One region of the Pontibacillus sp. HN14 genome, then DNA from elsewhere that is predicted to be linked to it. Evidence: riboswitches for the same ligand, from Rfam matches in the RefSeq annotation. Region 1 holds a riboswitch; each other region holds the start of a gene.
The links. Region 1 has a riboswitch for cyclic di-GMP ahead of LQ226_RS18485 (EAL domain-containing protein). Riboswitches for the same ligand answer to the same signal wherever they lie in the genome.

Region 1 (10,202 bases):
ATCGAAGAAGAACGCTCATTCTAAGCGTTGCATAAACGTAAAAGAAGCTGCCATCAGGCAGCTTCTTTTTTATTGGTTTTCTCTCTTTTAATGTATTCCATATGGATTAAGAATTGATCTGGATAGGTCCGTTCACCATTTTTGCGGAATGTAGAAAAACCTAAATTAGGGTGGTGAACGCTGAGAATTCTCAGCAAAGCTTAAGCAGCCGGGCCGATTCTCTCACTTTAATAAAGGGGGCTGGGGAACGGGGAGACTCCTGCGGGAGAAAGAGGTCGACGAGACCCCGCAGGGCACGAATTTTGCCCGAGGAGGCTCGACAGCTCGCCCGCGGAAAGCGAGTCGTTCCCCAGCCCCCTAAGCACTGTCAAACGCTTAGGCCCCAACCTTTTAAGCTTTGAGTCTTCTTGATCACTCCTCAATCCTTTTGAGGGGCTGGTCAGCCGGCCCCTCAAGAACCGTTCCATCATAAGAAAACCGCGAACCATGACAAGGGCAATCCCAAGACCGCTCCTCTTGATTCCACTCCACCTCACACCCAAGATGCGTACATGTAGTATCCACCACATGAGTATGCCCATCTTCATCTTTATAAGCACCAGCTTTTTGAGCCTTATGAATAACAGTCGCCCCTTTACCAGGACGGAGATCCTCAACCGACCGGGCTTGAAGATTCAACTTACCTGATAAGAACTGGGCTGCGACGTTCGCATTTTGCGTAACAAAATGCTTGATGCTAGGGTCTGCATAGAAGCGTGTAGGGGTAAACAGGTCTTCATAAGGATTGTTCTTTTCTTGAATCATATCCTTAAGCAATAAGGCTGCTGCAGTCCCGGTGGTCATCCCCCATTTTCGATAACCAGTAGCAACGAATAAGTTAGAATGGCGGGAGGTTAAGTGACCGATGTAAGGAACTTTATCTAACGTAATCAGATCTTGGGCTCCCCACTGATATAAAACGCCAGTAAGGTCAAAATGACGGCGCCCGAAATCTAGTAAAGCATCAAAGTGTTGCTTTGATGGTTTCCCTTGTCCTGTTTTATGACTCTCTCCTCCAATTAACACATACGACTGGTCTTTAAATGTAGTTGTTCTTAATGAACGTTTTGGATCGTCCGCACTCAAAAACATGCCATCAAGAGTTTGGTTCGTTTTAGCCGCTACAATATAGGAACGCTCGGCATACATGCGGCTGAAGAAGAACCCTTTTCCGTCATAAAAAGGGAAGTGTGAAGTGGAGACGATAGAGCCGCAGGTCACCTTTGCCCCATTTTTTGTTACGATGCGTGGGTTGGTGCCTTCTTCAATATCTGTTGCTACAGTATGTTCATAAATGTGAACATCTTTGTTCTCCATCTCTTTGACAAGGTAGTGTAAGTAAGAGAGTGGATTAAATTGTGCTTGATTTTCCATAACAATGGCTTTCTTTATAGAAAGATCAAGAGGGATCGTATCTAACCCCTTCCCAGGAATGTTCAGTGTCTCATAGGCTTTAGCCTCTAACTCGATTTTTCGTTTATTCTCCTCGCTAATCCCGTAAATATAAGCGTCTTCAGCTGAGAATTGACAGTCGATTTTATGTTCTCTGACGATACGTTCGATAAATTCAAGAGCCTCTTGATTGGCTCGGTAATAGGTCCGGGCTTGTTCAACTCCGAAGTGCTGAATGAGTTCATCGTAAATAAGGTCGTGTTGGGCGGTTATTTTAGCTGTCGTATGACCTGTAGTTCCTTGAAGGATTCGGTCGGCATCCAATAAAGCTACGCTTAGCCCTTCTTTAGAGAGCAGGTAAGCGAGTGTCACTCCCGTAATACCAGCCCCAACAATGCCCACATCTACCCTGATGTCTTCTTGAAGCGACTCAAATTCAGGCAAATCCGTTTGCTTCATCCACAACGTTTCTTCATTAGCTAAATGGCTGTTCTCTTTCATCATGCTCCTCCTTGGCATTCATTCTATTATGTACTATGCCGTGGAGGTGGGTGAACTATACCAAAAGGAAGGAAAAGGAACCAGTCGTTTTATCAGACAAAAGGCGGTAATGGATGTCATTACCCTGTTATTAGAGAAGCGGGTTTGCCGATATAGTAACCCTGAGCCACATCAATTCCAATCTCTGTAGCAACGTGAAGGTCTTCCGCTGTTTCGATCCCCTCCAATACAACAGTTGTATCTCCCTTAAAGTATTCCGTAAAAAGAGAAACGAGCTTTTGTTTCTTATCGTTTGAAGCTAGATCTGTGGCAAAGTAACGATCTAACTTCAGGTATTCTGGTTCCATTTCGACAGCCTTCTTTAAAGAGGTAGCCCCTTGTCCGAAATCATCTATCGCAAATTGAATACCCATTTTCCTTAGTAAAGCAATACGATTAGAAAGGAGGGGAGACTCCCACATGGATGCTTCCTCTTTCGCCTCATTCATTTCGAATACAATAGAAGGGCCAGATTGTGCATGCCGCTCTAACATGGAGACCATAAACCGAATGAAGTTAGGATGAAGGAGTGTGGACATAAACATATTTAAAAATAGTTTTTGATTGTGTGATTGATGAGAGTAGTGTGCAAAAGCTTTCTCAATGGATACGGTATCAAGTTTATAGAGAATATTTGATTCCTTAGCAGTTTTAAAAAGTGCTTCAGGATTGGATTGAATCGTGGAGCGAAGCAAAGCTTCATATCCGTAAATTGCATCATCGGCCAGGTGGTGAAGGGGCTGATAATAGTGAAATAAACGATCTTTCTGTAGAAGTTCAAAAATATTCATAAAATCCCCCGTGTTCATAGAGTAGTAGAACTGATTTGCTTCTTTATACGAACGAGATCTCTAGATTAATGAATGGTCATTCAATAGAAGAAATAAAAAAACCTCATTGAATAACATCAATGAGGCCGGTTGCGCTACTAGCTCGACCAACCATAAGCGCCCAAGTACAGATTGGTTTCAAGGCTTCCTGTCATATTATGTAGAAACTAGTACTATTATCATAGCAATATTTGCTTAGCAAATAAAGGCTAATAGTTTTAATTTTTTTACAATTTACACATTCCCTTTAAAACATCATACATTCACATCGGTTAAAAAGGCTAAGAGACCATCCACCATCGCGGTTCTTAGCCCAACCATCATTACCACAATAAATTGAAAAGGCGATCTTTTATCAGATTGGTTTCGATTGGGCATGCTTGAGCATTCCGCCCGTATTCCCATCCCCATACATTGGCCTTGCAAGAAGGTTTGGACGGTGCATATTTAGGAGCTTTTCTGGCTCTTGTCACACCTGGTGCCGGCTGGGCGCTCCACAGTATAGACTGTTTAGCTACTTTTTCATTTTTTGAGACGGCTTTACAAAAAGCGTCATTAAAGTTCCCACGTAACGGGTCACAATAAAAGCCGGGAACATAGCCAGAAGAAGTCATCCCCTCTACATATCCCCGAATCCATGATTCATCGATGCCGTGGGACGAATCGATCCTTGCAAACAGAACCGTTTCTTTTGGGAAATCCAATCGTCTCGCATGGAAAACGGCATTCTGAGCAATCACTTTTCCTTTTCGAAACCCTTTTGACTCGGTAAAATTATTATAAATGGCCATAACTCTTGTGCCACTATTGTGCAGACGTTCAATTTCAGACACGGTAAGGCCTTCCGACACATTCGGAACGGTGGATAAATAGCGTGCCCAGTATTTTGGTTTTCCGTAATTCTTTAGTACACAATCATATAATTCTTGAGTGGCTTCCTGTGAAGAACCCACACCCCATTGATAAGCCATGTTGTGCTCCTCTCTGCATCAGAAAAAACTTCCAATGTAAACGTTGAACGACTAATATAGAACCTATACATATCCTATTCAAAAGAAGGAAGTAGGTGTTTCACATGAGTATTTATCTTTTGTTTTCCTTTCTTGTGGCTGCAGTTGTTCTCACGCTAATGCCTGGTCCTGATAATTTATTCGTATTAGCACAGAGCATTTCTCAGAATAAAAAAGCAGGAATCGCTACAACATTGGGTCTTTGTACGGGCATTCTCGTTCATACCACAGCAGCGGCTCTTGGGATTACAGCCCTTGTATATCAATCGTCACTCGCGTTCATGATCGTAAAATATGCCGGTGCAATTTATTTATTGTATTTAGCGTGGCAAGCGTTCCGGGAAGAGGGAGAAGACCTGCAAGTCGAGTCAAGGCAACGCCTTGATTATAAGAAGTTATATAAACGAGGCGTCCTAATGAATGTACTTAACCCGAAAGTTTCGTTGTTCTTTCTGGCTTTATTCCCTCAGTTTATTGACCGTTCAACAGATGCCTTTGGAGTTCCTTATCAAATGATCGGACTCGGAATCATATTTATGGTGCAAGCCTTTCTTATATTTTCAGCCATTAGTTTCTTCTCTGAGAAACTCGGAAACTGGATATCAAGAGTTCCCCGAATTGGGAGAAGGTTAAATATAGGAAAAGGAATCTTATTAGGTGTAATCGGCATTAGTCTTGTATTTGGAGAAAAGTCTTAGCAACAAAGGGTAGAAGGGAGAGAAATCAGTGGATGTACTTCTCTTAAGTTCTGTAGCCATAACAGTCTTATTCAGTGGTTTAGCTTACATACTGGGGAAGCAGGGGTCCATATGGTCAGTAATAGTTCCCTGCGTGGTAATGGCAATCGGGCTTTTAACCATCGTAGCCGCGTTTATCGCAGGTATAAGTGATGGGATTGGGATTGCACTTGGGGTTATAGGAGGAGCCATTTTTTTCTCTTCCTTCCTCCCTTTTTTCATAGCCCTCGCATTCTTCTCTTCGCGTAATTTATATAATGAGCGAAAATAACAGGAACCCTTTTAATACAGCCTTTATAAAAGGGGGTCTGTTAAAGTTGGTTGTTGATTTTTACACGTCACATAGTCCCTAATATGGAGCGCCGGAAAGTGGAATAGTTCCGTTAGCGTTAGTTAGAGCGTAAGGTGGTTCGGGAAATCACTCGCTTTCCGCGGCCCCACATGAGGTGGGGTCGTTCGACGTTGGCGATTGACGTGACTGTCTTAGTCGAACTTCATTATTCCCTTAAAAGCCTCCCCGCTGGAACTAGACTGGCTCCTTATGCCGCAGGAGTGTCGCAATTTCCCGAACCACCTTTGCCATATTTAGAAAAACGGAAACATGCCATATGAGGAAGTAGAGTGTTGAATCTACGCTACAATTCAGCTGTAGGGCCGTCTCATCAATCTTAGATAAGGGGTGTCTGGGGAACGAGGAGACTCCTACGGGAGAAAGAGGTCGACGAGACCCCGCAGGGCACGAATTTTGCCCGAGGAGGCTCGACAGCTCGCCCGTGGAAAGCGAGTCGTTCCCCAGACATCCCAAGCACTAGCCAACAAAGACGGCCCCATCTACACTTAAATGTCTCAGCTTTGGGTATCGAACAAGTCTATATAATAACAATACTAAACTTTAACAGAGCTATAAAATAAAAAGAAAACGCTTTCATTTTATAAGAAGATCCCATATGATGTGGATAGAAGGCTTAGAGGTAAAAAGGGGGAGACTACAATGGGGAAGAAAGAACACAAGTTTGAAACAAAGGTCATTCATGGGGGCTATGATTCAAAAGATTTTTTAGGGAGCCTATCAACGCCGCTGTTTCAAACATCAACTTTCACATTTGATAGTGCAGAACAAGGGGAAAATCGATTCGCAGGAACAGAAGATGGTTATGTGTATTCAAGGTTAGGCAACCCGACTGTCCGTGCGCTTGAGGACCGGATTGCCCAGCTTGAAGGCGGGGAAGCTGGGTTAGCATTTGGATCGGGGATGGCAGCTGTTTCAGCCGTGTTAATCGGGCTGACTAAAGCAAATGACCATATCCTTTGTTCCCGTGGAGTATATGGGTGTACATTCGGCTTATTATCCATGATGGAAGAAAAATATAACATCACAACGTCCTTTTCTACGATGAACACAGAAGAAGAGGTTCGCTCTTTGATTCGGCCGGAGACAAGTTGTATCTATGTTGAAACACCAATCAATCCAACCATGGAGCTGATTGATTTAGAAATGGTAGCCAAGGTGGCGCAGCAGGAAGGGATACCAGTTGTGGTCGATAATACATTTGCGACCCCCTATTTACAGAAGCCCCTTCTTTTAGGTTGTGATTTTGTTCTTCACAGCGCTACGAAATATATCGGAGGTCATGGCGATGTGGTGGCTGGTCTCTTAGTAGGAAAGCAAGACAGGATTCAACAGCTGGCAATGACCACTCAGAAAGATATAGGAGGAATTATTTCTCCGTTTGATGCATGGCTCTTATTAAGGGGACTGAAGACGCTTCCTGTCCGTATGGATCGTCACTGCGCCAATACGGAGAAGATCGCCGCTCGTTTAAAGGATCACCCCTTTGTGAAAAATCTCTATTATCCAGGAGATGCAGAACACGAGGATTATGAAATTATGAAGAAACAGATGAAAAGCGGGGGAGGCCTTATTTCCTTTGAATTAAAAGGAGGGAAACAGGAAGCGCAAGCCTTCTTAAACCATCTCACCTTTATTAAGAAAGCGGTTAGCTTAGGTGATGCTGAATCTCTCATTCAACATCCAGCTACCATGACCCATTCTGTTGTACCAGAAGAGGTAAGAGAGATGATGGGCATTACAAACTCTTTAATCAGACTATCCGTTGGACTTGAGGCGTGGGAAGATATTTGGGAAGACCTCCACCAGGCACTCAACAAAGTGCAACAACCCAACACCATATAAACCATGAAAGGACCTTAAAAAGGTCCTTTTTTTAGTGCGGTAAAGCAGGAAAGGGTGTCAGACACGCGTTAGTCCTTTAGTGTATGAATGCATGTATGGCACGCTAGAGTTGAAGTTTGGTCTTGCGCTATTTTCTAAAATTGCGTAACATTGGATTTCGTAACCAGGTGTTCAGCAAGTAGAGAAAGTACATCGAGAGAGGGTGGATGCATGTGGTTGCGTCTAGTCACCAGGTAATGGGGATCACTTGGGGGATCGGTGCGATTACGTTATACAACATGTTCGACGTAATCCCGGACAAGATGTTTGCAACGGTGTTGTTCTTTGCAGCGGTTGTGATTGGATCGTTAATTCCGGATATTGATACACCGAAGTCCAAGCTTGGCGGCCCATTTGAGAAATGGGGATTTATGCTAGTTGTGTGTTTAGTGGGAGTGGAGATTTTAACGCCAGGACTTAATCAGGCAGTTCAGTTTTTGCTAATGATATTATCTCCATTATTATTTGTGTTCTCAGGGCATCGAAAGTTTACTCATTCTATAGCTTTCATTGCTTTGATGACATCTTACAGTTATATGCTTCACATATACTTAGATATTCCGTTATTTTACTTAGCTGGCTTTCTAACAGGGATTGTATCGCATTTGTTCGGCGATTTCCTCACCAAAATGGGTATACCGATCCTTTATCCGTTTAGTAAGCGGTATTACCGTTTTTTAATCACGTTTAAAACGGGTTCAAAAACAGAACAGAGTATTACAGCTGCATTAGTCGTGTTAAATATTATTATCCTAACACGCAATGTATTAGGATAATGAAAGAGAGTAGCCTTTATGAAAGGTTACTCTCTTTTTCTTGTGTTCTAGCTCTCTTGTATAGGAATAGTCCCATTAAGCTCTTATCAGCATCCGATCAAGAGCTAGTTTCGCATACTCACCAATGTCCTTCTCTACATGAATTAGGTTATGGGGTTCACCGTTTTCAATAGCCTCGAGACACCAGGCGAGGTGAGGGAGGTCAATGCGGTTCATGGTTAAGCAAGGACACATATTTGGATTGAGAGAGATGATGAGTTTATCGGGGTGTTCTTGAATAATCCTGTTCACTAAGTTCATTTCAGTACCGATTGCCCAAGAGCTTCCCTCAGGGGCTGATTCTATGGTTTGAATAATGTGGTTCGTGGAACCGGAATCATCTGATAGGGCTACCACTTCACGGCGGCATTCAGGGTGAACAATAATGTTCATATCCGGTTCTGTTTCTCGTAAGTGTTCAATATTTTGAACAGTGAAATTCTCATGAACGGAGCAATGCCCTTTCCATAAGATGACACGAATTTCATCTATATTGCCCTCGTATAACAGTTGCTCTGCTAGGGGATCCCAAACCGCCATTTGTTCGAGAGGAATCCCTAAATCATAGGCTGTATTTCGCCCTAAGTGTTGGTCTGGAAGGAAAAGAATACGCTCTTTCTGTGTAAACGCCCATTCAACCATCGCCTGGGCGTTAGAAGACGTGACAGTAGCACCACCATACTTCCCAACAAAGGACTTTATAGCAGCCGTAGAGTTGACGTACGTAAGGGGTAAGATGGTGTCTTGAAAATGGGAATGAAGTGCGCTCCACGCCTTCTCGGTTTGCTGAAGGCTTGCCATATCGGCCATCGAGCAGCCAGCGCGCATATCTGGGAGGTACACATGTTGGTTGGGCTGGGTTAGAATATCTGCCGTTTCAGCCATAAAGTGCACCCCGCAAAAGACGATCGCTTCAGCATCTTGGTTCTCGGCAGACAGCTGTGCCAGTTTCAATGAATCCCCGCGTGCATCTGCAAATTGAATGACTTCATCTTTCTGGTAATGGTGTCCTGGTAAGAAAAGACGATTTCCCATGCGGCTTTTTACTCCGCGGACACGCTCCTCAAGTTCTTCTGTCGTCATCTCTTTATACCGATCCGGCAGGGTAGGGTGCTTTTGCTCTACCGCTTCAAATAAATTCATGCATTTGCCTCCTTTAATGAATCGTCGCGTTGACGCTTATGTCTAATGAAGAAACCGAGTGCGTCAGGCACCCGAGTGAAATATAATCGACTCCCGTGTTGCGGTACTCTGCCAGGTTTTCTAAAGATATACCTCCCGAGGCTTCGGTGGTAATAGATGAGGGAATCAACTTCCTTAAGTATTGAATCGATTCAGGTGTCTGGTTATCCAACATGATACAGTCGACCTGAGCTAGGATCGCTTCTCTTACCTGGGCTTCTGATTCTGCTTCAACTTCAATTTTGATCATATGTCCGAGTTCTTGCCGGATCCGGTTGACAGCCTCGGTAATCGAACCAGCGAAAGCAATATGGTTATCCTTTATCATGACAGCATCGTATAGGCCGTTACGGTGATTGAAACCACCACCTGTACGCACCGCGTATTTCTCTATCATTCTAAGACCTGGCGTTGTTTTCCGAGTATCACAAATCCGGGTATGACTGCTATTTAAGGTGGATACAGCTCGCGAGGTCATGGTCGCGATTCCGCTCATACGCTGGATAAGGTTTAAAATAACCCGCTCTCCTTTTAATAAAGAAGCCATGTTCCCACTTGCAGATGCCAAGATTTGTCCTTTGGCGATTCTATCTCCGTCCTGACAATAAAGGGTGACTTCAAGAGAAGGATCCATCATATGATAACCTTCTAGAATAATAGATCCCCCGCAAAATAACCCACTTTCTTTAGCGGTAAATTGTACTTCTCCGGTGGAGTGATTTCCGAATAGTGTATCGCTCGTTCGATCTCCGTCTCCAATATCCTCTATAAAAAATTGTTCAAGTAAGGGCCGTAGCTTGATGGTATTCATCCCTGTCTCCTTTCTGCTTGTTGAGCTCGTGATGGATATGAACATCCACCCAGGATTTCTTCTCAAATGGAATATCACTCCGAAAATGGCCACCTCGGCTCTCTTCGCGGCTGAGGGCAGAGGTGGTGATCAGTTTTGCCGTTGTAAGCATAAACAATAGGGTCAACTGTTCTTTGCTAACAGCGCTCCCGACATATTGGGACGGAAGATTGAGCGGAAAACGTTCAAGCCATTGCTTTAAGTTCTCTAAACCTTCTTTGGTGCGAACGATCCCAGCGCCCTTCATCATTCGGTCTTGAAGTTCCCTAAGCTCGGGCAGCTCTTTATGGGGGCGTGGATGATACGTCTCTGTTATAGGGTGTAACTTAGGTGTTGGGATTGAAGGTAGGTGATGAGCCAGCCGTTTACCGTACACAAGCCCTTCTAATAGTGAATTGCTAGCGAGACGATTAGCGCCGTGAATCCCTGTGCAGGCTACTTCACCAATCGCGAATAACCCAGGTATAGACGTTGCTCCGACAAGGTCTGTTTCCACCCCGCCCATAATAAAATGTGCCCCTGGCGCAACTGGAATTTTACCTTCCTCGAGTGGAATGCCATGTTCAAGACAAAG
Region 2 (10,202 bases), on a different contig from region 1:
GATCCGTTATAGAATCGACGGTGTGCTTCGGACGGAACAGGCTCTATCTAAAACGATGCAAAATTCATTGACGGCACGTGTAAAGATTATGGCTAATTTAAACATTACAGAAGTTCGGTTACCTCAAGATGGACGGATTAAGACGGTCATTGATCACACAGCAGTAGATTTACGTATTTCCACTCTCCCGACTGTATATGGGGAAAAGATCGTAGTCCGAATCCTGAATTTAGGCAGTGCGATGGGGAAACTATCAGACTTAAACTTTAACAAGGTCAATTACAAGCGTTACTTGGAACTAGTGAACCAGCCCTCAGGACTTGTCTTAATTACAGGCCCTACAGGATCAGGGAAATCTTCTACCCTCTATGCCTCTTTAAATCACTTGAACACAGATGATGTTAATATCATTACGGTAGAGGATCCGGTTGAGTATCAGCTTGAGAAGATCAATCAGGTTCAGGTGAATGCCAATATCGGCCTTACCTTTTCAGCCGGACTCCGGTCGATTTTAAGACAGGATCCAAACATTATTATGGTCGGTGAGATCAGGGACTCTGAAACAGCTGAGATTGCGATTCGAGCTTCTTTAACCGGGCACCTCGTGTTCAGTACGCTTCATACGAATAGTGCGATTGCTACGATCCCTCGTTTAATCGATATGGACGTTGAACCTTATCTTGTCATGTCTTCAGTGTCAGGCATTGTTGCCCAGCGGCTTGTTCGGAAAATCTGTCGTGATTGTAAAGAAGGCTATACTCCAACTGAAGTTGAACAAGATTTATTCCGTAAACGGGGATTAAAAGCAGATACGGTCTATAAAGGAACAGGATGCAACAGCTGTCAGCACACAGGCTACCGGGGGCGTATGGCGATTCAGGAAGTACTGACGATCGATGAAACGATTCGGAATATGATGATGAACAACAAGTCAATGTCTCAGATTAAGGAGTACGCCTGGAAGAAAGGAATGATCTTCTTAGTCGATGACGGGCTGTTAAAAGTGAAACAAGGCTATACCACAACAGAAGAAGTATTGCGTGTAGCGAAAAGTGAGTAAGGAGGTGTTGTCGTGAAAGAGCGGTTTGAGAAATTGTTACGAGCAGCGTTTGAATTAAAAGCATCAGATATCCACATCACGGTCGGTGTTCCTCCGATCTTTCGCCTTCACGGTGATTTAAAGCAGTACGGGAAAGAAACGATGCGACCAGATGATACAGAAGGCATGGCGAGAGCTATATTATCTGAAACCTTATGGGAGAAGTTTGAGGAAACGGGAGAGGTTGATTTCTCTTATGGAATCCCAGGCGTATCTCGTTTCCGCATTAATGCGTATCATCAGCGGAACTGTGTGTCCCTTGCAGTTCGAATCGTCCCAACGGAAATTCCGACATTAGATGCCTTACATATGCCAAATGTACTGAGGGAAATCTCTGAAAAGCCTCAGGGACTCGTGCTTGTTACCGGGCCTACTGGAAGCGGTAAATCTACCACTCTCGCTTCCATGATTGACTATATGAATAATTCCATGCGACGCCATATTATTACGCTAGAAGACCCGATTGAGTATTTACATTCTCATCGGTATTCGATTATAGATCAGAGGGAAGTCGGGTTTGATACGAATAACTTCGCCAATGGGCTGCGCGCTTGTTTACGTCAGGACCCGGACGTTATTTTAGTGGGTGAAATGAGAGATTTAGAGACGATTTCAACAGCGATCACAGCAGCAGAAACAGGTCACCTTGTGCTAGGTACGCTGCATACGACCGGAGCGGCGAGTACGATCGATCGAATTATTGACGTATTCCCTCCGAACCAGCAAACGCAAGTCCGCATTCAGATGGCAAGCGTCCTGCAGGCGATCGTATCCCAGCGCTTGTTTCAGCGTAAGGATAAGAAAGGACGGCGGGCAGCTACGGAAGTGCTTATGAATACGTCTGCTGTGAAGAACTTAATCCGGAACGAGAAGATTCACCAGATTCCAAACATCATCCAGACGTCGAAAGCACAAGGGATGCACACCCTTGATTTCTCTGTTCGTGCTTTAGTTGAGGAAGGGGTTATCACAACAGAAGCGGCGGCCCCGTTTTTAGAAGAGAGGGGGCAGTAGGCGATGGCTTACTTCAAGTACAAAGCCCGTACGTCTAAAGGGAAGATGAAAGAAGGCCGTATTAAGGCGGATTCAAAGCGTGAAGCGGTCGGCAAATTAAAAGACGACGGAATGACCGTTGCAACGATTAATGAACTAAATAGCATTTTATATAAGGATATTCAAATCGGCAGTCAGGTGAAAAATAAAGAATTTGTCATCTACCTTCGCCAATTTGCGACGCTGCTAGAATCTGGTATCTCGCTTATTCAATCGACCTACATTCTGAAAGATCAAACGTCGAGTAAGGCGCTGCAGCGAGCGCTTACCGGGATTGCAGAAGATCTAGAGGGTGGATTATCGTTCTCTGATGCTGCAGAAAAGCACCAAAAGATTTTCCCTGATCTGTTTGTGAATATGGTCCGGGCAGGGGAAGCGGGAGGTAATTTAGATGAAATCTTAGATCGCCTGGCAGCTTACTATGAGAAGCAATATGACACGCGTCAAAAGGTGATTTCAGCGCTTGCCTATCCGTTAGTCGTTCTAGTAATTGCGATTGGAATCGTCATCTTCCTATTAAGTTTCGTCGTGCCGAGATTTGCGGACATGTTTCTCTCCTTTGGTGGAGACATCCCGCCGATTACTCAGTTTGTCATGAGCCTTGGGGAGATCTCTCAAAAGATGTGGTGGCTGTTCATCGTTATTCCACTCCTTGCTTACGGGGTAATTCGGTATATGAAACAGTACCCGCGATTTTCCTATGGGCTTGATCTTATGAAATTAAGAATTCCGATATTTGGTCCTCTCATACAAAAATCGGTGTTAGCCCGTATGACCCGAACAATGAGCTCTTTGTTTAACAGCTCTGTGCCTATTTTACAGGCGGTCTATATCACAGAACGCATTGTCGGAAATAAAGTTGTCGAATCGGTCCTTAAAACGACAAGAAAGTCCCTAGAAAAAGGGGAATCAATGGCTGGTCCCATGAAAAATCATTGGATCTTTCCTCCTCTTGTCACTCAAATGATTTCCGTTGGGGAGAGCTCTGGTTCTTTAGACCATATGCTCGGGAAAGTTGCGGATTTTTACGAATCAGAACTAGATTATGCAACCGATCGAATTAAGAGTTTAATAGAGCCTGTTATGATCGCTTTCCTGGCGCTTATTGTCGGGGGCATTGTAGCAGCCATTGCCATTCCGATGTTCTCGATCTTCGAACAAATTGGGTAAATGTGCTAAATTCATAAGATAATAGTGGTAATAATGAGACGTATTTACTATAATGGATATAGATGATCACACGTACGAAGATACCACCGGAAGCGACGAAAGGCTGGCTGTATATGGGCACTTAGCCACCCTGGAGCGAGTAGTGCAACCGACCAGACATGACAAAATCCGTGTTGATGATGTGGTCGTTTTTGTAATGATGGTGTCATAATTATTCTTATAGAAAAAGGGGAGAACAAACTCATGTTAAAGAAGTTTCGTCAATTGATGAACAAAGATGAGAAAGGTTTCACACTTGTTGAACTACTTGCTGTTATTGTTATTTTAGGGATTATTGCGGCGATTGCGATTCCTAGTATTGCGAATGTTGTTGAGAATAGCAAGAAGGATGCAGTGATTAGGACTGCTGAACAAGCTGTAGAAGCTTATCGTCTGATGGAGACATCTGAAGGAGTGGACACTGAAAAAACTTTAGAAGAACTTGCTACTGCAGGTTATTTAGAGAATAGGGAAGGCTTTACAGGCAGCGTTACGCCTTCTACAGCTACGGATGCTGATGGAGCTTCTACTGGAGAAACGACTTACACAGTAACGGTGTCTAGTGAAAAGTATACTGTTAGTGGAGATGTGTCTTCATTAGATAGAGGTAGTGTAGGTGATGTTACATCTTCAGGAAATTAATATGATTGATAACATAGATCCCTCGCTGAGGGATCTATAACTTACATATATTGGGGATGCGTTGATGGATGTTTTATTTATAATATACTTTTTGCTATTAGGTCTTATTATAGGATCTTTTTTTAACGTGGTAGGTCTAAGAGTACCTAAAAAACAAATGTTTGACCAATCGCGCTCAATTTGTCAGTACTGTAAAAATAAATTAGCTTGGTATGATTTAGTACCAGTCTTATCATATACATATTTGAAAGGTAAATGCCGCAACTGCAAAACAAAAATATCCCCCCTCTACCCGATAGTCGAAGCGGCTACGGGGTTTTTGTATGCATACAGCTTCATACGTTTTGGTTTCTCAACAGAACTAATTGTCGCTCTGCTCTTCTCATCTCTTCTCGTCATTATTACGGTAACGGATCTCAATTATATGCTCATTTCAAACAACATCCTACTCTTTTTCCTACCGCTCCTTATCATAGGACGAATCATCTCTCCACTAGAGCCATGGTGGAACCCGATTGCTGGTGGATTAACTGGCTTCCTTTTAACTATGATTATCATTTTAGTCAGCCGAGGCGGTATGGGCGGGGGAGATATGAAGTTGTTTGGCGTTATTGGCATTGTGCTTGGATTGCCGGGCGTTCTTCTAGCATTCTTTTTATCTACTTTGTACGGATCGATCATTAGCGGAGGGCTTCTTTTATTCAAGAAGATAGATCGGAAAAAGCCTGTTCCCTTTGGTCCTTATATTGTTTTGGGGGCATTGACGACTTATTTCTTCGGTTCCTCTATCATTGAGTGGTATCTTCAATTATTCTAGGAATAAAGGCAGGTGACCTATTATGCTAGGTTTTAAGAAATCGAAAGAGAGAGTTAACATTATATTTAAAGACCATGTCATCCGATACATAGAATGTGAGACTCCGGATTTCTCCGGTGTAGTGGATTACGGGGAACGCTATCTTGAAAGTGGGATTATTGAAGAGGGGAAAGTGATTGACCAGAGAGCCTTAAATGCTGTTATAGCAGAACTCGCTGAAGAGAAAGAGTGGCGGAAGAAGAAGGTGTACTTTAGCGTACCCGATGCGTCCGTGATCATTAAACCGTTTCATATTCCCAATGATCTAAAAACAGCCGATGAAGTGAAGGGCTATTTATATATGCAACTTGGTGAATCTTTACATCTTCCTTTTGAAGAGCCTGTGTTTGACTATGTGGTGTTAGAGGAGAAGGTGAATATGAATGAAGTGCTCCTTTTTGCTTATCCGGAAACCAGAATCCGGGACTTCGAGTTAGCTCTCCTTGAAGCGAATACAAAGCCAGCTGTAGCGGATTTAACATTTTTATCTTTGTACCGGCTATATTACGATTTAGATTATGCGCGTCCTGAAGATCATCTCTTAACGCTTCAGTGGAATATGGATGGTGTTGTCATTACGGTCTTTCATGACGATCATCCTCATTTTACACGCTACATGAAGAGTGGATTGGATGAATCGCTTTGGGAAGTTCCTCACACGGATGATGATGCTGTTCGCTGGACGGGGAATGAGAAAGAATTGGATGCTTACATAGATGAACAAATGAGAGAAGTAGAGCGGATCATGAACTTCTATCGCTACTCTGTTACAAACGGGGAGTCAGCTGTTACGAATCTATTAATATCAGGTGACTTTCCGTGGCTAGAGGATGTGTACAAGAAGTGTCATATCCATTTTAATCTTGATGTGAGAATGATTGAACCGGGTGAGTATTCAGCTGAAAGGGATGAGGACATTCCATTTCGCTATGCAGAGAGTGTTGGCCTGGCATTGAAGCCATAGAAAGATGGAAGTCTTGAGGGGGATCGAAGGGTTATGAAGGTAGAAATTAACTTACTCGAACAGAAAGAGAAACAAAATGTAGTGCCTTATTTGTTAGGTCTTGTCGCATTGCTTGCCCTTCTTTTGATCTGGCTTCTCCTTTACATGGACAAGCAGGCTGCACTAGATGAAGTAGAAGATGTAAATAGCCAAATTCAACAGGTGAGAGTACAGCAACAGGAGTATCAAGAAGCGCTGAAAGATGAGGTTCAAACGAATCGTCGTGAACTGAAGCGATCGGTTGAAGCGTTAGAGAGCAACCTCTTCCCTGCAGTATCATTACTTGAACGCATGGTTTCCTTGCTTCCTGAGCGGGGGTTCTTTGAGCGATACGTATACGTTCGCCCGCAGTCACTCCTTCTTTATGTTCGCTTTGACGATTTTCAGGATGTGGCGGCCTACACCAATCGTTTAATAGACGAAGATTACGTATCTGATGTTTCGGTTCAACAAATTACGTCAAATGTGCTCGAAGAAGATTTAGATCCTACTCAATACAGACCAAGGTATGTAGCAGAATATGAAGTGACACTTGATAAAGATCTTTGGGAAGAGGGGGATCGTGAAGATGAGGATTGAGTGGACCCGGATACATACGATCGTTGTAGTCATCCTTGTTATATTATGTCTCGGAGTGTACTGGGGTGTTCACTCCCTCTATGTGGACCCGGCGTTAGAAGAGGTTGAGCGGGTAGAGACTTCCCTAGAGAATGAAGAAAGAATTCTTAACTCTCTTGCTGACCAGGAAATGGAGCAGCAGGACCTTACGCTACAAACATCACGAGAACTGCAGCAGAAGCTTCCTGTTCTCCCTGTACAAGACCAGGTAATCTTAGCCATGGAGCGAGCTGAAAATGTGTCAGGAACGTTTATTGAATCGGTCAGCTTAAATGGCGATCAGGAAATTGAAGCAGTTGTAGAGGAAGAGGAGAATACGGATGATTCAGCGAGTGAGACACCTGATGAAACAGCTGAAGGGGAAGAGCAAACAGAAGAAGTAGAAAGGGAAGCCCCTCCAGTTATGCCTTCAGTGAATGCGCTCACGTATCAGGTTACGGTTATGGCGAAGACTTTCAGTGATTTGACGCTTTTTCTTGAGGAGTTAGAGCGTATTCCGCGTTTAATCAGTTTCGATGAAATCGAATTTCAGCCAGAAGGCATGGAAGAGGGAGCGGATCAAATCTCCTTCCTCGTTACATTCTCAGCCTTTTATGAGCCTGATTTAAGGGATTTGCAGGATGAATTGCCTCAGTATCATTATCCAGAACCTTCACAGAAGGAGTCGCCTTTTGAAGGAGACGGTGATCTTACCAGCGAAGAAAATTCAGACACACCGTAGTCACCCTTTTTAAGAAAGGGTGGCTTTTTTTGTTCTTTTTGAAAGAATTTATCGAAAAGACAAGAACCCCACCTGACACAACTCGCCTTTCTTTTCTCTGACGCTGTGATAGATTGGAACAAACTAGTAGAGAAATGAGGGGAGCATGTGGACAAGCACAATAAGATCTCCGTTCGCATTAATGGAGAGGATACCTATCTTGAACGAGACCATGAAGGAAAAGAGAAGAAGGTAAAAGCCCAGAAAGTAAAAGATGAGCTGTTCGTCGCAAAAGAAGAGCAGGCATCTGCTATAGAAGAATGGATGGAGGAGCAAGAGAAGAAGAAACAAACAGGGGAAGATGAGGACGAAGAAGAAATTCCGGTCATTGAGCGGAGCTATCCATCTAAGAAACGATCGTTCTCGCTGCCATCTGAAATGAAACAATTACTCATAGCGGCTGCCTCAGCTATTCTGGTTGGAACAGTGATTGGTTTTATTATGATCCGTATCTTCGGGGGGATCGATGGTACAGCAGACAATGCTCAACCTGCCATGCCTGCTCTTCAGACTGGTGCCGCTCAAAATGGGGAAGGAACCGCTGCAGGCGGAACCGCTCAGGCCATTGCTTTCCCTGACGTCTCTGCTTTTGTGGTACAGGCGGGAATTTTCTCGACGGAGGAGAAAGCAAAGACATGGTCGCAGAACCTCTCTGATAAGGGTCTTGAAGGATTTATTTGGCCGAGAGATGGTCAGTTTTATTTATTCGCAGGCGTTGCGTCCTCAAAGGAGAACGGGGAGAAGATTGCGACCTATTTGAAAGATCAGGGGTTTGAGACGTTTGTGAAGGAATGGCACGTCGCAAGTGGGGAACGTAAAGTCGCGCAAGCCGAAGGAAAGTGGATCCATTCGGGTATGGAGTCATGGAAAGGGATCCTTCCTATCACTACATCCTTAATGGACACAGGAGGAGGCGCTGTTTCAGACGTAACATCTAAGGTAAAGGCTTGGAAACAAGCCATACCTAATGAGGCATCAGAGCGAACGGCTCCTATTCAGGAAGGGTTTAATCAGTTTGGCAAGGCAGCAGAAACGTTTCAGCAAAACAAAAGCACGCAAGGATTATGGAATATGCAAACGAGTATGCTGTCCATATGGTATGCTTACGAACAATATATGAAGTAGCATAGCAGATGCTTTCCTTATGGGGAGCATCTTTTTTGTAAGAAGAAGAACGGGGATATTCTCTCAACTTCGAAGGGACACAGTGCATAAATACCTACTCCTCCTAGACATCCTATAGGTATTCCATAAAGGAGGACACACGATGAATCGATCCATCTGTACGGGGGTGCTTTTATGTATCAGTTTGTTTTTGTTCGGAGGTCATATGAAAGCAGAAGTTATTCATATTACTCAAAAAGGGGATTCCCTCTATAAAATAGGGGATAGGTATAACGTTACGGCTGATCAGCTTGCGAAACTGAATGGCATGCCTGGCGAACGTAAGCTTGTACAAGGTCAGTCCATTTTAATACCTGGTCAGTCCTATATGGTGCAACCGGGTGATTCTTTATATAAAATTGCTAAGCGTCATCAGATTCCTATAGATGAGCTTATGGAACTGAACGGTCTTCATTCTTCTTTAATCCTAACGGGGGATACCCTTCAAATTCCGCAAAAAGAGAAAACGAACGTAAAAGTGGGGGCGTACTTTATTCCAAAAGACCAGGGGTATAATGATGAAATGATGAGTGCTCTTGGCAGGTATTTAACAACGATCTATCTATTCAGCTATAATCCGAATCAGGACGGGACTTTATCCTCCCTTCCTTTAAATAATAGTGTTGCAGAGGCGTGGAGAAAGGGGATTTCTCCATTCGCGACGCTAACGAACTTAAGTGGAAGTGGTTTTGATCCGGAGCTTGCTCATGATCTAATGGCGAACGAAAATAAGCGAAAAAAGTTGATTGAAAACCTCTATATGGTATTGGACCGACACGATTATAAAGGGGTTGTTATCGACTTTGAAGGACTTCGTCCGGAAGACCGCAGTCTGTTCTCGTCTTTTATAAAACAAGTGGGTGAGCGCTTGCATCCTCATAACATGGAGGTGCATATTGCGGTACCTCCGATGAGTGGGAGCAGATCACCATCCTACGCTGCTGCTTATGATTACAAGACGCTCGGAAGGTACGCAGATAGCCTGTTCCTGATGACCTACAATTGGCACTGGCTTGGTGGTGCTTCTGGACCGATCGCTCCCATTCAAGAAATAAAGAAGACGTTGGACTTTGCAACCTCCGTGGTTCCACGGGAGAAATTAATGCTTGGTATTCCGATGTATGCCTATGATTGGGTGGTTAGCAAGGAAGGGGTAAAAGGGAAAGCTTATTCTGTGCAACATGCGATTAGTAAGTATATTCAGCATGAAAGTAGCATCCATTATGATGAACAATCAGAAGCTCCGTGGTTTCGGTATAAGGATGAAGCAGGGCGTACTCATGAGGTGTGGTTTGAGGACCCTAGAAGCTTACTCGCGAAGTTTGAGCTTGTTCGGGGCTACCGGTTAGGTGGAATGGGAGCCTGGCAGTTGGATTTTAGTATTCGCCAAAGCGAAACATTGTTACGATCGGAGTTTAACGTTTTGAAATAAAGGGAAGGGCAAGCTGTTGGGCTTGCTTTTTCCCATTTTCCGATCATGGAAGATAGGGGAATTTACATTTTTGTAAGCTTAAACTCAAATATTAAAATACAGTAAAGAATGTAATCATTGCTTTCACCCTTTTGCGTAAGGAGGAAAGAAACGGTATGATCATAATACCCTGAATCGATTACAACTAGAAAAGGATGATGTATATGTCACAACTTATTTTAGCTTCTTCTTCTCCAAGAAGAAAAGAATTATTAGAACAAGTTCATATCCCCTTTAAAACGAGAAAGCAGGACGCTGATGAATCGAGCTTACCTTTCTACAATCCACGCGCGTATGTCCAAGCACTCGCAGAGCTCAAGAATCGTA
Region 3 (10,202 bases), on a different contig from region 1:
CTGCGTCTCCTTCTCCTGCTAAGCTAAATCCTAACACGACGCCGCCGAAACCGATCGTTGATAGGACAATGGAGAATAGATCTAACTTTGGCTTAGTCACTTCTCCTACATTTCGAAGGAACTTAAGGGCGAAAGCAATGGAGAATAGCGCAAACGGAATAACCGTGATGAATAAATATCTCCAGCCCAGGTGTTCAACGATGATACCTGAAAGCGTTGGGCCGATCGCCGGTGCGAACATAATGACAAGCCCGACCGTTCCCATCACCGCACCGCGCCGTTCCGGTGGGAAGATTAACAAGAACGTATTGAAGATGATCGGGATCAGGATTCCTGTTCCGACCGCTTGTAACAAACGTCCCGCCAACAAAACAGCGAACGTAGGAGCGATCGCACAAATGGCCGTACCAATCGTGAAGATCGTCATCGTTCCAATAAACATTTTTCTTGTCGTAAATGATTGAATTAATAATGCCGAAATCGGAGTCATAATTCCCATGACAAGCATAAACCCTGTCGCCATCCATTGTACCGTTGGCTCAGATATTGAGAAACGATCCATGAGTGTCGTCAGGGCAATGTTGAGTAACGTTTCATTTAATATCGCAAAAAACGCCCCGATAATCAGCGTGATCATCACGGGCATGACTTTAAAATTCGGATCATTGGCCAGAAACTCATAGCGCTCGTTTTGTTTCGTTTCGTCCATGATGTCGTGTCTCCTTTATTCGAATAGATTCCAAGTTGTTATTGTAACCTATTTTGATACTTTTGTGTTCCCTCACGCCTTCACAGAACTAAAAATTTTATCAGTCTAAGCTGTGGTTACTTTCAACCCAACAATCCCGATTACAATCATTGAAATAAACAAGAGTCTGAGCCATTCTTTTGATTCACGGAAGAAGATCATTCCGATTACAACCGTCCCAATTGAACCGATCCCGGTCCAGACACCATACGCTGTTCCAATTGGAAGTGTCTCAATGGCTTTTGATAACAAATAAAAGTTAATCACACCTGCCACGAGCATTAAGAAGACGTACCCTTTCTTCTTAAACCCATCGGTCATCTTCAAAAATGTCACGCCTGAAACTTCTGCTATCCCTGCAAAAATTAACTGAATCCATGCCATTAGTGGCTCACCTCACTTCCTTCTGTCTCTTCTTTCTCGGTCACTTTAAGCCCTAATATTCCTGTTAATAGAATGAGAATGAAGAACACTTTCATCACACTGACCAATTCTGGATTCATTATAAATTCAACCGTCACAGCACCGACCGTACCGATCCCTGTAAAGACGGCGTAGGCTGTACCTACTGAAATAAATTCCATCGCTTTCGAGAAAATAAAAAAACTTATCACAAGCAGAATAACCGTTGCCACACTGGGGACCAGTACGGTGAATCCCTCTGATTGCTTCATCGTAAAGATCCAAATGATTTCAAGAAGTCCAGCTACAATTACATATGTCCAACCCATTAGTCCCCCTCCTTCTCTATTGGAGCAAACGCACGCCACGTCATGGCTTTAACCGCTTCTACCCGCTTATTAAATTCGGCCTCATCATAATAGCTGTACTCGACAAAGAGGCCATCTAGGACACAATTAATCATGGCAACGCCTGTCTCTCCATCCACTTCTCTTATTTCTCCTGAGTGAATCGCTGCGTCTAAATCCATTTTGATCATCTCGTTAAATTCTTCTTCATATTCGAGTAGCTTGGCTTTTAGTCCCTCTTTAAACGCTTCAGGAGGAAACATCGTCATCCGTCTCCACAGATTCGCATTAACATCTTTCTCTTTATAGAACTGAACATGCTGATCCATCATAAAGTGAAATCGCTCACGGAACGGAAGGTGTTCAACATCTTTCATCCCTCGCGATAACTTCGCAATTTCTTCCTGGTAGGCACCGTCAATGACGGCCCAGAATATCTCTTCTTTATTTTTAAAATGTGAATAAATCGAAGCCTTCTTCATGCCGACCCGCTCTGCCAATTCTGAAAGAGCCGTTCCCTCATAACCTTTGTTCGAGAACAAATACAGGGCTTCAGTTAAAATTTTATCTTTACTCATTGTGAACCTCCTCGCTACCTAACGTTCGGTAGTTAAATTATATCTAGTTCCTTTATTTCGGTCAACCCTCTCCTATTAAAGGTTTAGATTAGAGACGAATCGGTTAACACCTTAAAGATACAATATCCTAAAAAAAGGACGTACATGCTTATGACACAGCTACTCGTGAACCACATCCCTTCAACTTTGATGCACATCACAACAGCAATGGTTTTGACTCACCTTCTTTTCTATAAGAAAGAAATGTCGTACAAAAGGCGTCTATTAATGGTCGTATCTGGTGCTGTTATTGTCCTTTTAATCGATGTACCGAAATTAATGGACATAATCTTCACCCATTCCCTTTTCTTCTTACCCATCACGAGTTTCATCATCGCCCTTTTGGTCAAAAAGATCTTCCCTTTTTCCCTTATCAGGAGATGGATCGGGCTCGGGGTCGTTCTTCTCTTAGCGGGTATTGGAGTAGATTATCTCGGCAACGGTGCCCACCTTTTCTATCCGCTACATAAGCAAAATGTGGCGTATTCGGTTATCAAAAGGGACCTATGGCTTCTTGGCGGCATGATGTTACTCACCCTTTTCTCCTTATCTCAAAAGCTCTATGGGTGGAAATGGGTGTGGAGTGGACTTCTCATTCTAGTCCTTCTGTTAGGCGGAAAAGTGTACACGAAACACCAGCTAGAGAAGACCTTAGATGAACGGTATGAGGAAGAAAACATTATCCGGATCACCACCGAACCGATTCCTTACGTAGGATACAAGTGGCGATTCACGCTTTATTCTCAAGATCAGATCACGTACGGGAAAGCTGTCGGTGGCGACATTTCAGAATTACATGAATAAAAAAAGCCACTCTTCTTGAACAAAAGAGTGGCTTACCTTTTGGCTTTATTTAATGACCATAACCGGTGCGTCCACGCGCTTAACCACTTTGTGGCTGACGCTACCTAGGATCATTTCTTGAAGGGCGTTATGGCCGCGGCTTCCGATCACGACGCAATCGTAGTTGTTGTCGTTTGCGAAGTTAACGATTGTTGGGCCTGGTTCGCCGTGAAGGATATTTGTTTCAAATGAAACGCCTTCTTGTTCTAATACTTCCTGCACGGCTCTTGTTTTTTCTTTTCGTTTTAAATCGATCTCATACTCCGTCATATTGTGGAGCACGTCTTCTTTTGATTTGTTTCCGTCTATCACAAAAACAATATCAACTGTTCCGCCGAACTGATTGGCTAAAGCTGACGCATGCTTGGCAGAACGCACGGAGTGTTCAGATCCATCTGTTGCGAGTAAGATTCGTTTGTACATTGGATTCACCCTTCTCGTTTACTAGTTTAATGATTAGACCTTCCCCCATGCTAGCAGTCCTTTAGAGCCGGCGTAAATGATAGACTCTCAGCCATTACACAAAAAAGCCCGGGGTTTACCCCCAGGCCGATTCTAACGCTTCGTTAAAAAGGAAGCACCGCTTGTCCATTGATCGTAACTGTCTTGTTCGTACGTATGAATAAACCCGTAGCGATGGGCCAGGCCTGAACTTCTCTCCCATTCTTTAAATGCAACAGTAAACACTTGAACGCCTTGCTTGTCCTTAATCTTTTGTAACTGCTGGATCTTATTTTGAGCCCATTCGTCCTGGCTTACAATCGAGTGATCAAAGCTCTCCCACATAATTCCGTCCACATAAGGAGCTGTCGCTTCCGCAAGCGTATCAAAGCCCCAATTTTGCACGATGGGAAGATTCTTGTACTGCTCCTTAATTTTCTTTAAGAATGAGACCATAGCAGCTCGCTGCTTCTTTAAGATATCCGGCTTGTCCCAAAATTCATTATCGATATCTCCGACTGTATCTAAGAAAAGGCCGTCAAATTGTTTCCCTATTATATGTTGATTGATTTCTTTATGAACGATCGCTTGATAATGCTTAGAGGTAAAATCCATTAAGTAAGACTTCCACTCTGGGTAAAAAACCTTCTTCCCGTTTCTCTTGTAAAAGTCTTCTTCTTTTAATTCCTTCATTAATGCTTGATTCCATTCCGCTATTTCCATCGTAGTGATGTAACCAAGTACCATGGTTCCGGCAGATTGAATGCGCTGAATCTGTTCTTTTCTATAATGATAAGGTTCTAGTATGACTAGATCATATGCTTTCATTTCGTTGATAACCTCAGGCGTAGGCGCGCCGTAAAAGATCTGATACGTTTCAATCCCTTTAAAGGGCTGGTTCATTTCTTCACCTTCTTTTGCTAAAGATGGCACGGCAAATCCTAGCGACAGAGATACTAATAGAAGACAAACGACAACCTTTTTCATTAATAATCCCTCCGTAAATATACGTGAGGGATGGGTGGCTTCGCAGACTGGCGATCGGTACGGATTTCCGTCGACGACCCATGTCTTTGCGCCCTTGCCTTTCGACAGGTTTGCCCATCACCAAGTATAATGTTTTGATCTACTTCTATTTTATGTCATAATAGACAATTGCACAATTTAGAACACCCTACAAATTGACTCAAAATTATGATAGTTCACTTGCTGGTTGTTTACAGCGCGCAAATGGACTACTATAGGAATAGCGATTTTTTTAAAAGGAGTTTACAATATATGAAACAATCCATTTACGGATTAACGTTTGACCAACTGACGGATTGGATTTTGGAACATGGTGAGAAGAAGTTCCGCGCCAAGCAAGTATGGGACTGGCTGTACCAAAAGCGCGTAACGGAATTCTCTCAAATGAAAAACGTCAACCAGTCTTTGATTGATCTGTTAGACGAACATTTCACCCTCGGAACACTGGCTGAAGAGATCAAACAGGAATCTCAGGACGGTACGATTAAATTTCTATTTAAACTTGAAGATGGCAACGTTATTGAGACTGTTCTTATGCGTTTCAACTACGGTCTTTCTGTTTGTGTAACGACACAGGTTGGCTGTAACATCGGGTGCTCCTTCTGCGCAAGCGGAATCCTGAGTAAGAGCCGTGACCTAACAAGCGGCGAGATTGTTGAGCAGATTATGCAGGTTCAGCACCACCTTGACCGCCAAGGGAAAGATGAGCGTGTAAGCCACATCGTCGTAATGGGAATTGGTGAACCGTTTGATAACTATGACCACCTAATGGACTTCCTAAGAGTCGTAAACGATCAGAAAGGTCTTTCTATCGGAGCTCGTCACATTACGGTCTCAACAAGTGGAATTGCACCGAAAATGTACGACTTTGCTGACGAAGGCATTCAAGTGAACTTAGCGCTATCAATTCACGCTCCAAATAATGACCTGCGCTCTAAGATTATGAAGATCAACAAAGCGTACCCGTTAGAGAAACTCATGCCTGCTATTGATTATTATCTAGAGAAGACGAACCGTCGTATTACGTTTGAGTATATCTTACTGAAAGATGTAAACGACCATAAAGAAGAAGCTGAACAGCTCGCGAACCTGCTGAAGGATAAACGTCATCTATCGTACGTGAACTTAATCCCGTACAACCCGGTAGCCGACCACCCTTACGACCGCAGTGAGAAAGAAGCGATCCTTACGTTCTATCAAACACTTATGGACCGCGGCATCAAATGCGGAGTTCGTACAGAGCACGGAACAGATATTGACGCAGCTTGTGGTCAGCTTCGCAGTAAGCAGATCGAGAAAGAAAAAGCACGTAAAAAGAAAAAACTTCAAAACAGTTAATGACACGAGGCCTTTAGTGCCTCGTGTTTTCATTTGCATTTTTGTTGACGAATGACACTCTGTCATATATAGTAGATCAAGTGCTTATGTGACACATTGTCACATGCGTGTGCAAGGAGGAGAAATATGCCGAAACCAACGTTTTATAACTTAAACGAAGAGAAAAGGGAAACGTTAATCGAGGCCGCCAAAGAAGAGTTTTCGAGAGTCTCTCTATATGACGCCTCCATATCAAATATTTTGAAGAAAGCCTGTATTCCAAGAGGCAGCTTCTATCAATATTTCGAAGATAAAGAAGATGCATTCTTTTACTTGTTAAATGAACATGCAAAAGATCAGCATGAACACTTCCTTCAGTGCTTGAAAACGCAAGATGGGGATTTATTTAAGGCGATGGCCGATTTATTTCAAACTGCGCTCGAACAGTCACAAGAAGAAGGACAGAACAACTATCTTCGGAATGTGCTGTTAAATAAAAACTATAAGATCGAGAAAGAAGTAACGAAGTACATTCGTAAGGAATCAAACGATTCTAGATTCACACAAGTGAGCCAGCTCGTAGATCTAGAAGGGTTAAATATTAAAAGCTCAGAACAGCTCTTCCACATCTTTGAAATTGTGATTGCGATCACCTTCCATAACCTGGTTCAGTGCATTGCAAATGATTACACACAAGAAGAAGCCATGGATAAATATCAAAAAGAAATCCGCATGATTCAAACTGGTCTTTGAGGATAAATTTCACTAAAAAGAAAGAAGGGAATACCGTGGACAACACGAAAGAAAACACTCAACAAGAAGAACCTATCAATAAAGTCCCGCTCATTATCGTGCTCTTATCGGGTGCATTCGCGGCCATTTTAAACCAAACCCTGCTTGCCACCGCACTGCCTAACATCATGGCAGACCTAAACTTAGAAGCGAGTACAGCTCAGTGGCTGACAACCATCTTCATGCTTGTAAACGGCGTTATGATTCCGATCACCGCCTTTTTAATTGGACGATTTACAACAAGAGGTCTCTTCCTAACAGCAATGGGCCTCTTCGCTCTTGGTACGTTAATCTGTGCCATCGCACCAAACTTCCCGCTATTAATGGTGGGACGGATCCTGCAGGCATCTGGGGCCGGAATCATTATACCTCTAATGCAGACGATCTTGTTTATGATCTTCCCAATCGAAAAACGCGGAGCTGCCATGGGAATGTTTGGCCTTGTCATTTCATTCGCTCCGGCGATCGGCCCGACTCTTTCAGGCTGGTTAGTGGATCAATACCCATGGAGAAGCTTATTTTATGTCATCTTACCGATTGTCATTATTGATTTCATTATTGCGTACTTTATCCTTAAAAACGTTACAAAACAGACGTTCCCTAAACTAGATGTTCTATCTATTATTTTATCAACAGCAGGTTTTGGCGGTATTCTTTACGCATTCAGTATTGCTGGTGGTGAACAAGGTTGGGGGAACTCACAAGTTTCTATTTCCATGGTCATTGGGGCTCTTAGTCTAACGTGGTTCATTTTGCGTCAAAGACGATTACACGAGCCAATCCTTGAATTTAGAGTCTTTCAATACAAAACGTTCACGCTCACAACAGCGCTTGGTATGGTTGTATTTATTGCCTTGATCGGTGCTTCTACCGTATTACCGTTATATATGCAACAAATGCTTGACTTTACGGCGTTAGAGTCTGGTTTAATGCTACTGCCTGGTGCTCTCATTATGGGCTTTAGTAACCCAATTACAGGACGTTTATTTGATAAATTTGGCGCGAAATGGTTGGCCATTATCGGGCTAATTATTCTGGTGGTTACAACATTTATGTTTACGAATTTAACCTCCGAGACATCCTTTATGTATCTAACCGTGGTGAATGCTTTCCGTATGTTAAGTGTTGCGCTTGTGATGATGCCAGTTACAACAGCTGGAATCAACCAACTTCCAGAACACCTCATCTCACACGGTACAGCGATGAATAACACAATGCGCCAAGTATCAGGTGCTGTCGGAACCGCTCTACTCGTTACGGTAATGAGTACAGCAGCTCGTCCAAGTAATGGAATTGAAGGGCTCGTACACGGCGTTAACGTTTCCTTCATCGTAGCTGGGATCTCAGCTATTATAGGACTTGTGTTGTCATTCTTTATTAAACGACCTAGTGAGTTAACGGCTTATAGAGTATAAGGAAAACCCCGAACTGTCTTTTTGACGGTTCGGGGTTTTTTGGTGGGGTTCTAGGGGGGGGAACTGATGCTTGGGGCGGGCGTTCCGATGCTTTGGGGCGGCGTTCCGACGCTTCGGGCGGGCGTTCCGATGCTTTGGTGTGGCGTTCGGACGCTTGGGGCGGGCGTGCCGATGCTTCGGGCGGGCGTTCCGACGCTTTGGGGCGGCGTTCGGACGCTTCGGGCGGGCGTTCCGACGCTTCGGGCGGGCGTTCCGACGCTTTTTGGCGGCGTCCGGACGCTTCGGGCGGGCGTTCCGGCGCTTTTTGGCGGCGTCCGGACGCTTCGGGCGGGCGTTCCGATGCTTAGGGCGGGCGTTCCGATGCTTTGGGGCGGGGTTCCGACGCTTGGGTCGGGCGTTCCGATGCTTTGGGGCGGCGTCCGGACACTTCGGGCGGGCGTTCCGACACTTTCTTCCGCTGTCCTGACACTTAAGACGCCCATCCCGACTCTTCAACCCAGCGTCCGGACACTCAAGCCAATCATCCCGCCCCCCCCCCTCTCCCACTCCTACAGAATCGCAGCTCTTTTACCCGTTTAGCTCCCAGTCAAACCACCGGCCATGACCATCTGTTTCACCAACAACTTCATGTGTCTCTACTCCTCCAATAATCGAATCAATATGAAGACGACGGTCGTTCATATTGTTATAGATATGAAACACATCGCGCTTCTCCCCTATAGCTCTAACGTGTTTCAGGAGTTCTCTTTTCTTTGTTTCAGGCAGTTGATTGGCAACGTGGGTGTGAAAGATGCATAGTGTCGTATTGGATGGTGTAAGGTTTGCTTGTTCTTGTAAGAGCGTGATGCCGTCTCCTTCGACTAGCGGAGGAGGAGATTTTATAAGCTCACGTGCGGCTTGTTCGAATTGTTGGCGTCGTTCGTGATGTTCAGGCCAGATAAGAGCTTTAAGCCAAAGCCTTTCTTCTTCATTTGTGATATCACTAATGTGCACATCTAATCCCACTCTTGCATGAACAGGTGGACTGCTTTTTAAAAGGGCTGGTTTATTTCCGTGGCGGACTTTTGCGGATAAGTAAAGTCTGGCCTCTTCATTGCCTACCCATTCATCTTCCCCATACGAATAAGCGTACTGATCAAACAATAGCTGTAAGCCTGCACTTGTGCCGATTTCGATGAGCGATAACGGAGTAGCTGTCCGTTTATAAATTTCACAGAAGACAGGATATAAATAAGCACAACGACGCACTTCATTTGTCTGGACGCGCTTTTCTTGCAATAGATCAATCAATGCTTCTCGATAGTCCATGCAAAAGGCTCGAAACACAGGATACACCTCTTCAACAGGCTCTGGTTCATCTGCAATGCTTGGATAAAAAGATTGCAATGCCTTCCCTTCTTCGTTTAACAATAAATAATGGACAGCACCAAAAAGTAAATTTGGTACTGGTTGTCCAACATTTGCGTGAGTAGCTAAATCTAAGAGATCCTCATCTTCTGCAATTTTTCTTGCAAGATGAGCGTATAGTGGGCTTGATCCATCACATTCTTGGTCTGCAAATTCGGTAAACCGTGTAGCTAACTGATTCATAATGGTCCTCCTCTACGAAATAGATGTAATCTGCCCTTTTAAATTATCACAAAAGGAAAAATGTGTAACACAAAAAGCCCCCGATGGATTCACCGGAGGTTCATACTTCGATTAAACAAACGAAGACAGGTACTCCCTTTAATACTCTTCCTCATCCGCAGTAATTTTCAGCCACCCAACAAACAATACGACTGGTAAAATCACCATGGAGAATCGGAGTATATAAAATTCTGTTAGTAAGCTAAAAATAATGATTGGCATTCCGATCATTATCGCAAGAGATGAAAATTTTGTGTAGCGAATCGACTGTTCTGAGATCTCGGGTTCCTCTTTATACATCCACCTCTGCCCCATCAGAACGCTCTCCTCAGGCTCGTAGTACGACCAAAGTAAGCAACCGTATAACGGAATCATGAATACGATACTGATAAATCCTTCAACCATGATTGAACCTCCCGTTTTAAAAATCCTGTACTCTTCCATACGATCCTAATAGGGAAAACGTTCCAAATTTAGCAAAAAAGTACCCTCAGCAAAAGCTAAGGGTACACTCTCGATATAAAAATAGGAGTCACGATAAAGGCTTCTACGTTTACCTCACCTTTATTTAACAATGGATTTGTAGCCGGAATACGTAGCTAGGAAGTAGCCTCCGTAAACGACC

Region 2: linked by a shared signal. The riboswitch ahead of LQ226_RS08265 (prepilin-type N-terminal cleavage/methylation domain-containing protein) and the one ahead of LQ226_RS18485 (EAL domain-containing protein) in region 1 are both predicted to bind cyclic di-GMP.
Region 3: linked by a shared signal. The riboswitch ahead of LQ226_RS00685 (glycoside hydrolase family 191 protein) and the one ahead of LQ226_RS18485 (EAL domain-containing protein) in region 1 are both predicted to bind cyclic di-GMP.

What each region holds. Positions count from the first base shown of each region.
Region 1 covers NZ_JAJOLR010000007.1:178,426-188,627, forward strand. Annotated here, with positions in the region: gene LQ226_RS18475 (DUF2188 domain-containing protein) at 1-24, shown strand, start outside; gene LQ226_RS18480 (FAD-dependent oxidoreductase) at 412-1,932, opposite strand; gene LQ226_RS18485 (EAL domain-containing protein) at 2,052-2,762, opposite strand; cyclic di-GMP riboswitch class II at 2,877-2,959, opposite strand; gene LQ226_RS18490 (glycoside hydrolase domain-containing protein) at 3,125-3,772, opposite strand; gene LQ226_RS18495 (LysE family translocator) at 3,877-4,509, shown strand; gene LQ226_RS18500 (hypothetical protein) at 4,538-4,819, shown strand; gene megL (methionine gamma-lyase) at 5,540-6,742, shown strand; gene LQ226_RS18510 (metal-dependent hydrolase) at 6,955-7,557, shown strand; gene nadA (quinolinate synthase NadA) at 7,633-8,739, opposite strand; gene nadC (carboxylating nicotinate-nucleotide diphosphorylase) at 8,753-9,589, opposite strand; gene nadB (L-aspartate oxidase) at 9,558-10,202, opposite strand, start outside.
Region 2 covers NZ_JAJOLR010000001.1:1,579,373-1,589,574, reverse strand. Annotated here, with positions in the region: gene LQ226_RS08280 (GspE/PulE family protein) at 1-1,060, shown strand, start outside; gene LQ226_RS08275 (type IV pilus twitching motility protein PilT) at 1,073-2,113, shown strand; gene LQ226_RS08270 (type II secretion system F family protein) at 2,117-3,322, shown strand; cyclic di-GMP riboswitch class II at 3,402-3,485, shown strand; gene LQ226_RS08265 (prepilin-type N-terminal cleavage/methylation domain-containing protein) at 3,566-4,003, shown strand; gene LQ226_RS08260 (prepilin peptidase) at 4,068-4,820, shown strand; gene pilM (type IV pilus biogenesis protein PilM) at 4,843-5,823, shown strand; gene LQ226_RS08250 (hypothetical protein) at 5,857-6,441, shown strand; gene LQ226_RS08245 (hypothetical protein) at 6,431-7,201, shown strand; gene LQ226_RS21135 (SPOR domain-containing protein) at 7,349-8,365, shown strand; gene LQ226_RS08235 (glycoside hydrolase family 18 protein) at 8,508-9,836, shown strand; gene LQ226_RS08230 (Maf family protein) at 10,040-10,202, shown strand, end outside.
Region 3 covers NZ_JAJOLR010000001.1:127,148-137,349, reverse strand. Annotated here, with positions in the region: gene LQ226_RS00715 (MDR family MFS transporter) at 1-709, opposite strand, end outside; gene LQ226_RS00710 (DMT family transporter) at 815-1,132, opposite strand; gene LQ226_RS00705 (DMT family transporter) at 1,132-1,479, opposite strand; gene LQ226_RS00700 (TetR/AcrR family transcriptional regulator) at 1,479-2,075, opposite strand; gene LQ226_RS00695 (metal-dependent hydrolase) at 2,226-2,918, shown strand; gene LQ226_RS00690 (universal stress protein) at 2,964-3,380, opposite strand; gene LQ226_RS00685 (glycoside hydrolase family 191 protein) at 3,513-4,385, opposite strand; cyclic di-GMP riboswitch class I at 4,424-4,510, opposite strand; gene rlmN (dual-specificity RNA methyltransferase RlmN) at 4,677-5,762, shown strand; gene LQ226_RS00675 (TetR/AcrR family transcriptional regulator) at 5,889-6,494, shown strand; gene LQ226_RS00670 (MDR family MFS transporter) at 6,530-7,948, shown strand; gene LQ226_RS00665 (DUF2332 domain-containing protein) at 8,516-9,538, opposite strand; gene LQ226_RS00660 (hypothetical protein) at 9,677-9,982, opposite strand; gene LQ226_RS00655 (FtsX-like permease family protein) at 10,142-10,202, opposite strand, start outside.